Regions from separate parts of the Cellulomonas sp. P4_B5_2 genome, predicted to be linked through region 2. Evidence: riboswitches for the same ligand, from Rfam matches in the RefSeq annotation. Region 2 holds a riboswitch; the other holds the start of a gene.
The links. Region 2 has a riboswitch for ZMP and ZTP ahead of purH (bifunctional phosphoribosylaminoimidazolecarboxamide formyltransferase/IMP cyclohydrolase). Riboswitches for the same ligand answer to the same signal wherever they lie in the genome.
Positions count from the first base shown of each region.

Region 1 (3,635 bases), on a different contig from region 2:
ACCGCGCCGCGAGCGCCGCGACGCGTTCGGTCAGCTCAGCCTTGATCCGGGCCGCGGTCGCGGTCCCGTCGAGGAGCTGCGCCGTCATCAGTACTGCTGCAGGTCGGAGTACAGCGGGAACGCGTCGGTGAGCTTGAGCACCCGGGCCTTGAGCGCGTCGAGGTCGGTCGAGGCACCGTTGATCAGGGCGGTCGCGATGATGTCGGCGACCTCCGTGAACTCGGCGTCGCCGAAGCCGCGCGTGGCCAGCGCCGGCGTGCCGATGCGCAGGCCGGAGGTGACGCGCGGGGGGCGCGGGTCGAACGGCACCGCGTTGCGGTTCACGGTGATGCCGGCGGAGTGCAGGAGGTCCTCCGCCTGCTGGCCGTCGAGGTCGGAGTGCCGCAGGTCGACGAGCACCAGGTGCACGTCGGTGCCGCCGGTGAGCACCGAGACGCCGGCCTTCGCCACGTCCGGCGCGGACAGGCGCTCGGCGATGAGCCGGGCGCCGTCGATGGTGCGCTGCTGGCGGTCCTTGAAGTCGTCGGTGGCCGCGACCTTGAACGCGACGGCCTTGGCGGCGATCACGTGCATGAGGGGGCCACCCTGCTGGCCGGGGAACACGGCCGAGTCGATCTTCTTCGCGTACTCCTCACGGCTCAGGATGAAGCCGGAGCGGGGGCCGCCGATCGTCTTGTGCACCGTGGAGGACACCACGTCGGAGTGCGGCACCGGGTTCGGGTGCAGGCCGGCGGCCACCAGGCCGGCGAAGTGCGCCATGTCGACCCAGAGCTTGGCGCCCACCTCGTCGGCGATCGACCGGAACGCCGCGAAGTCGAGCTGGCGCGGGTACGCGGACCAGCCGCCGATGATCACGTCGGGACGCTGCTCGAGCGCCTTCTCGCGCACGACGTCCATGTCCACCAGGAACGTCTGCGGGTCCACGCCGTACGCGCCGACCTCGTAGAGCTTGCCGGAGAAGTTGATCTTCATGCCGTGCGTGAGGTGGCCGCCGTGGGCCAGCTCGAGGCCGAGGATCTTGTCGCCCGCGTTGATCAGAGCGTGCAGCACAGCCGCGTTGGCCGTGGCGCCCGAGTGGGGCTGGACGTTGGCGTGCTCGGCACCGAACAGGGCCTTGGCGCGGGCGATCGCGATGTTCTCCGCGATGTCGACCTGCTCGCAGCCGCCGTAGTAGCGGCGGCCGGGGTAGCCCTCGGCGTACTTGTTGGTGAGCACGGAGCCCTGCGCCTGCAGGACGGCCCGCGGCACGAAGTTCTCGCTCGCGATCATCTCGAGCGTGCCCTGCTGGCGGGCGAGCTCACCGTCGAGGACGGCGGCGATCTCGGGGTCCAGCTGGGAGATGTTCTGGTCCATCAGGGGGATGCTCATGGCACTCCTTCGCAGTCAGCGTGTACGCGCGCGTCCGGCACCCGCACACTCGTGTGTGGTGACCGGGGGCCCAGGCGTCCGACCCGTTGGTCTGCTGCTGCGTCGCTCCCCGGTGGTGACCCACCCGCTGCGCCAGTCGCGACGGGTAGAGGCTACCAAGGCTCAGGCCTCGTCGGACCCATCACCGAGGATCTTGCGCAGGTACGCGTACGTCAGGTCGCCGGCCGTCTGSTCGTGCTGGTGCTCGTACCCGTGCTTGGCGTAGAGCGCGAGGTTCTGCACCGAGTCGCGGCCGGTGAACACCCAGACCTCCTCGATGCCCTCGGGCAGGTGCGGCAGGATCGCCATGAGCATCTGGGTGCCGAACCCCTGACCCTGCAGGTCGGGAGCCACGGCGAACCGGCCGAGCGTGGCCTTGGTGCCCTCGATGAGCATCCGGATCGAGCCGACCAGCCGGTGCCCGTACCAGCCGCCGAGCGTGATGACGCCGTCGCGCTGCAGGTCCGCCTCGAGCTCCTCGAGCGTCTGCGTGAGCGGGGGGATGTGCGGGTCTCCGTACTGCTGGGCCTCCGTGACGAACGCCGCGCGACGCAGCGTGAGCAGCTCACCGGCGTCGTCGACGGTCACCGAACGGATCTCGAGGTCGGGCTGCGTCATGCGGCCCATCGTGTCAGCCGATCCGCACGACCACTACTCTCGGACACCGTGTCCCCCGTCTCCTCTGAAGCCACGCACTGGGTTCTTACCCTCTCCTGCCCCGACCGCCCCGGGATCGTCCACGCGGTCGCCGGGCTGCTGGCTGAGCACGGGGGGAACATCACCGAGTCCCAGCAGTTCGGGGACCCGCTGTCCGGGCTGTTCTTCATGCGGGTGCAGGTCACCGCGTCGACGCCGCGCGACGAGCTCGAGGCCGCGTTCGCGCCGGTCGCGCGGCAGTTCGCCATGGACTGGTCGCTCGACGTGGTGGGCCGGCCGGTCCGCACGCTCGTCATGGGCTCGACCGCCGCGCACTGCCTGAACGACCTCGCGTTCCGCCAGCGCTCGGAGAACCTGCCGATCGAGCTCGTCGCGGTGGTGTCCAACCACACGGTCCTGGAGCCGCTGGCCGACTTCTACGGCATCCCGTTCCACCACGTGCCCGTCACCGCGGCGACCAAGGCGCAGGCCGAGGCGCGCCTGCTCGAGCTGGTCCGCGAGCTCGACGTCGAGCTGGTCGTGCTGGCGCGCTACATGCAGATCCTGTCCGACGACCTGTGCCGGGCCCTGCAGGGCCGCGTGATCAACATCCACCACTCGTTCCTGCCGTCGTTCAAGGGCGCCCGCCCGTACGCGCAGGCCCACGACCGGGGCGTCAAGCTCATCGGCGCCACCGCGCACTACGTCACCGGGGACCTCGACGAGGGCCCGATCATCGAGCAGGACGTCGAGCGCGTCGACCACAGCCGCCACGTCGAGGACCTGGTCGCCCTGGGGCAGGACGTCGAGCGCCGCGCCCTGGCCCGTGCCGTCCGATGGCACGCGGAGCACCGGGTGCTCCTCGACGGGCACCGGACCATCGTCTTTCGCTAAACGCTTCGTGCCCTGACCTCGGGGGACGGCGGTCGGGCACGCTCCGGGGATGAAGCCGTCCCTGCGCCGCACCGTCGCGGCCGCCACCACCCTCGCCCTCGGCGTGCTCGGTCTCGCGGCCGCCGCGCTGACCACCGCACCGGCCGCGCAGGCCGCGTCGCTGGTCAGCGTCCCGAGCTTCGGCAGCAACCCCGGCCAGCTCGGCATGAGCCTGTTCGTGCCGGACTCGCTGCCGGCCAAGCCCGCGGTGCTCGTGGTCGTGCACTGGTGCACCGGGTCCGCCCAGGCAATCTACGACGGGGGGCAGTTCGACGAGCTGGCCACCCGGTACGGCTACATCGTCGTCTACCCGCAGGCCAACCGGAGCGGCAGCTGCTTCGACGTCAGCTCGTCGGGGGCCCTGACGCACGGCGGCGCCAGCGACCCGACGAGCATCGTGTCGATGGTCCGGCACGTGCAGCAGCAGTACACGACCGATACCAGCCGCGTGTTTGTCACGGGCGTCTCGTCCGGCGCGATGATGACCGAGGTGCTGCTGGCCACCTACCCCGACGTGTTCGCTGCCGGGTCCGCGTTCTCGGGCGTGCCGGCCACGTGCTTCGCAACGACGTCGCCGCCGCCCGGCACCACGTCGCAGGCCCCCTGGAACAGCGACTGCTCGGGCGGTCGCCGAGTGCTGACCGGAGCGCAGTGGGGCG
Region 1 covers NZ_JBFUHU010000101.1:6,637-10,271, reverse strand. The annotation lists partial or broken gene AC1DUQ_RS09205 (tetrahydrofolate dehydrogenase/cyclohydrolase catalytic domain-containing protein) at 1-88, opposite strand, end outside; gene glyA (serine hydroxymethyltransferase) at 88-1,368, opposite strand; ZMP/ZTP riboswitch at 1,430-1,518, opposite strand; gene AC1DUQ_RS09195 (GNAT family N-acetyltransferase) at 1,531-2,025, opposite strand; gene purU (formyltetrahydrofolate deformylase) at 2,074-2,937, shown strand; gene AC1DUQ_RS09185 (extracellular catalytic domain type 1 short-chain-length polyhydroxyalkanoate depolymerase) at 2,987-3,635, shown strand, end outside.
Region 1: linked by a shared signal. The riboswitch ahead of glyA (serine hydroxymethyltransferase) and the one ahead of purH (bifunctional phosphoribosylaminoimidazolecarboxamide formyltransferase/IMP cyclohydrolase) in region 2 are both predicted to bind ZMP and ZTP.

Region 2 (3,577 bases):
GACGATGCTCGAGTCCAGCATGCTGAGCACCGGGCCGACGAGCAGACCGAAGCGCGCGACCGAACCCAGCGTGGCACCGGAGCCTTGCGGCGCCCGCGTACGGTTCACGGCCGCTCCGCCTCCGCCCGCAGCGCCTCGATCCACAGGAGCTCCTGCTCCAGTCGCTCCACCAGCTGTTCCTGTGCACGGCGCCGCCACGACCGGGCGGGGTCGGCGTCGGCGAGCAGCGAGCGCACCTGGACGAGCGCGGCCTGCACGACGTCCTGCCGGGCCTGCAGGACGGCCCGCCGCGCCGGCACGGCGAGCTCGTCGAAGAAGCTCACGCGGAGCAGGAACTCCTCGTCGTCGGCTGCCAGGTCCGGGGGGAGCGTCGAGACGAGCTCCGTCAGCAGCTCACGTCCCCTCGGGGTGAGGGCATAGACGTTGCGTGCAGGCCTGCCCTCCTGCGGCTCGACGGTCTTGGTCACCGCCCCTGACTGCTCGAGCCGTCGCAGCGCCGGGTACAGCGAGTTGTTGTTCACCGCGGCGATGGACGGGCGACGTACGCGCCGCTTGAGCTCGTAGCCGTGCACGGGACCGCGCCGCAGCACGCTCAGCGCGTAGATCTCGATCGTCATCCGTCCACACTAACCTAGTATTCACTGGACGATGCTGGGTTTCGCATCTGCTCGGCATGATGAGTCGTCGCGCCCTAGGAGCCCGTCTCGAGCGAGTTGCGGAGGTCGTCCAGGTCCTGCTCGTACTGCGACTCGCAGGCGTTGGTCGCACTGATCGTCAGCGCGCCCTCGAGGCACTCCTGCTTGTCCTGCTGCACCGGCCAGAGCGCCAGCTGGACCCCGAGGATGAGCGTCCACGAGAGCGCGATGACGATCCCGACGGCGAGCAGCGGCACCAGGCTGCGGGTCCGCGCGCGCCCCGCGACGATCAGCCCCCGGATCCCCACGGCCAGGGCGGCGACCGCGAACAGGAGCCCCGCGGCCTGCCAGGGCAGCGGCAGCGTGGCCACCAGGACCGAGCCGAGCACGAGCACGCCGAACAGCCGGATGAGGCGCGTGGCGTGCGCGGCCTCCTCCGGGTCCGGGGGCTGACGCTCGGGAGCAGCCGGAGCCTGCGGCCGGGGCATGGGCGGCGGCCAGGACGGTCCGTCCTGCGGCGCGGGCGCGTCCGTCCGGTCGGCGTCCGGGGGCGCGTAGGGGTTGCTCACTCCTGCATTCTCGCCCACCGGTGGGGTCGGCGGACGCGCGTGCCCGGGCCGCGCGGTGGCCAGTAGGGTCGGCCCGTGACGCACGAGACGCCCCCCCGCCCCACCCCGGCCACCCGCGACTCGGGCCGGCTCGTGGTCCTGGTCTCGGGCACGGGCTCCAACCTTGCCGCGCTGCTGGCCGCGCACGACGACCCCGCCTACGGCGCCCGCGTGGTCGCCGTGGTGGCGGACCGCAGCGGGATCCGGGCGCTGGACATCGCGCGCGAGGCCGGCATCCCGACCGCGGTCGTCTCGCTCAAGGACTTCGACGACCGCGCGGCCTGGGACGCGGCCGTCACCGAGACGGTGTCGGTCTTCTCGCCGGACCTCGTTGTCCTCGCCGGGTTCATGAAGCTGTTCGGCGCGACCTTCCTCGGGCGCTTCGGCGGCCGGATCCTGAACACGCACCCCGCGCTGCTGCCGTCGTTCCCGGGCGCGCACGGCGTGCGGGACGCGCTCGCGTACGGCGTCAAGGTCACCGGCTGCACGGTCATGGTGGTCGACGAGGGCGTCGACACCGGACCGATCCTCGCGCAGGCCACGGTCGCGGTGGAGCCCGACGACGACGAGGCCACGCTGCACGAGCGCATCAAGACCGTCGAGCGGGAGCTGCTGGTCGAGTGGGTGGGCCGGATCGCGCGCGAGGGCCTGCGGGTCGAGGGCCGGCGCGCGATCGTCGGGTGATGCACCGGCTAGACTCGGCCACGGTCGTGACTGGCGCAGGTGGGTGCAACCACCGGGGAGCGGCCGCAGTGCCCCGCCACGCACCGCCCGCCTGGGTGCATGGGTCCGCCCTAGCCGACCCTGCACACCCGGGAGCGCCATGTCCGAGAACACCTTCCAGCGGCCCGTCCGCCGAGCCCTGGTCAGCGTCTACGACAAGACCGGCCTGACCGACCTCGCCGCGGCGCTGCACGCCGCCGGCGTCGAGATCGTCTCCACCGGCTCCACCGCCGCGACCATCGCCGCGACCGGTGTGCCCGTGACCCGCGTCGAGGACCTCACCGGCTTCCCGGAGTGCCTCGACGGGCGCGTCAAGACCCTGCACCCGCGCGTGCATGCCGGAGTGCTGGCCGACACCCGGCTCCCCGCGCACCTCGCGCAGCTCGAGGATCTCGGCATCGAGCCGTTCGAGCTGGTCGTCGTCAACCTGTACCCGTTCACCGCGACGGTCGCGTCCGGCGCCGGGCCCGACGAGTGCGTCGAGCAGATCGACATCGGCGGCCCGTCGATGGTGCGCGCCGCCGCGAAGAACCACCCCAGCGTGGCCGTCGTGGTCGACCCGGCGCGGTACGACGAGGTCGTCGCAGCCGTGGGCGCCGGCGGGTTCACGCTCGCCGCCCGACGCCTGCTCGCGGCGGACGCCTTCGCCCACACCGCCGCCTACGACGCCGCGGTCGCCAGCTGGTTCGCGGCGGAGTACGCGCCCGACGAGCAGGCCGCCGACTCCGGCTTCCCGGCGTTCACGGGGACCACGTGGGTGCGCGGCGAGGTGCTGCGCTACGGCGAGAACCCGCACCAGCAGGCCGCCCTGTACCTGACGCCCGACGGTGCCGCGGGCCGCGGTCTGGCCGGCGCCGAGCAGCTGCACGGCAAGGCGATGAGCTACAACAACTACGTCGACGCCGACGCCGCGTGGCGTGCCGCGCACGACCACACGGACCCCGCGGTCGCGATCATCAAGCACGCCAACCCGTGCGGTATCGCGGTCGGCACCGACGTGGCCGACGCCCACGCGAAGGCCCACGCGTGCGACCCCGTGTCGGCGTTCGGCGGCGTCATCGCCACCAACCGCACCCTGACCGCCGCCGCGGCCGAGCAGATCGCACCCGTGTTCACCGAGGTCGTCGTCGCGCCCGCGTTCGAGCCCGAAGCCCTCGAGATCCTCAGCCGCAAGAAGAACATCCGCCTGCTCCAGGTCACCCCCGTGGACGGGGTGGGCACCGAGCGTCGCGCGATCAGCGGCGGCCTGCTCGTCCAGGAGCTCGACCAGGTGGACGCCCCGGGCGACGACCCTGCCGGGTGGACGCTCGCGGCGGGAGCACCGGCTGATGCGACGACGCTCGCCGACCTCGCGTTCGCGTGGCGGGCCGTGCGCGCGGTCAAGTCGAACGCGATCCTGCTCGCCGACGCCGGTGCGTCCGTGGGCGTGGGGATGGGCCAGGTCAACCGGGTGGACTCCTGCCGGCTGGCCGTCGAGAGGGCCAACGCCGGGGACGCCGAGCGGGCGCGCGGGGCCGTGGCCGCCTCCGACGCGTTCTTCCCGTTCGCCGACGGCGCGCAGGTGCTCATCGACGCCGGCGTGCGCGCGATCGTGCAGCCCGGTGGGTCCGT
Region 2 covers NZ_JBFUHU010000274.1:111-3,687, reverse strand. The annotation lists gene AC1DUQ_RS17280 (DHA2 family efflux MFS transporter permease subunit) at 1-108, opposite strand, end outside; gene AC1DUQ_RS17275 (PadR family transcriptional regulator) at 105-617, opposite strand; gene AC1DUQ_RS17270 (hypothetical protein) at 692-1,204, opposite strand; gene purN (phosphoribosylglycinamide formyltransferase) at 1,280-1,927, shown strand; ZMP/ZTP riboswitch at 1,944-2,031, shown strand; gene purH (bifunctional phosphoribosylaminoimidazolecarboxamide formyltransferase/IMP cyclohydrolase) at 2,067-3,577, shown strand, end outside.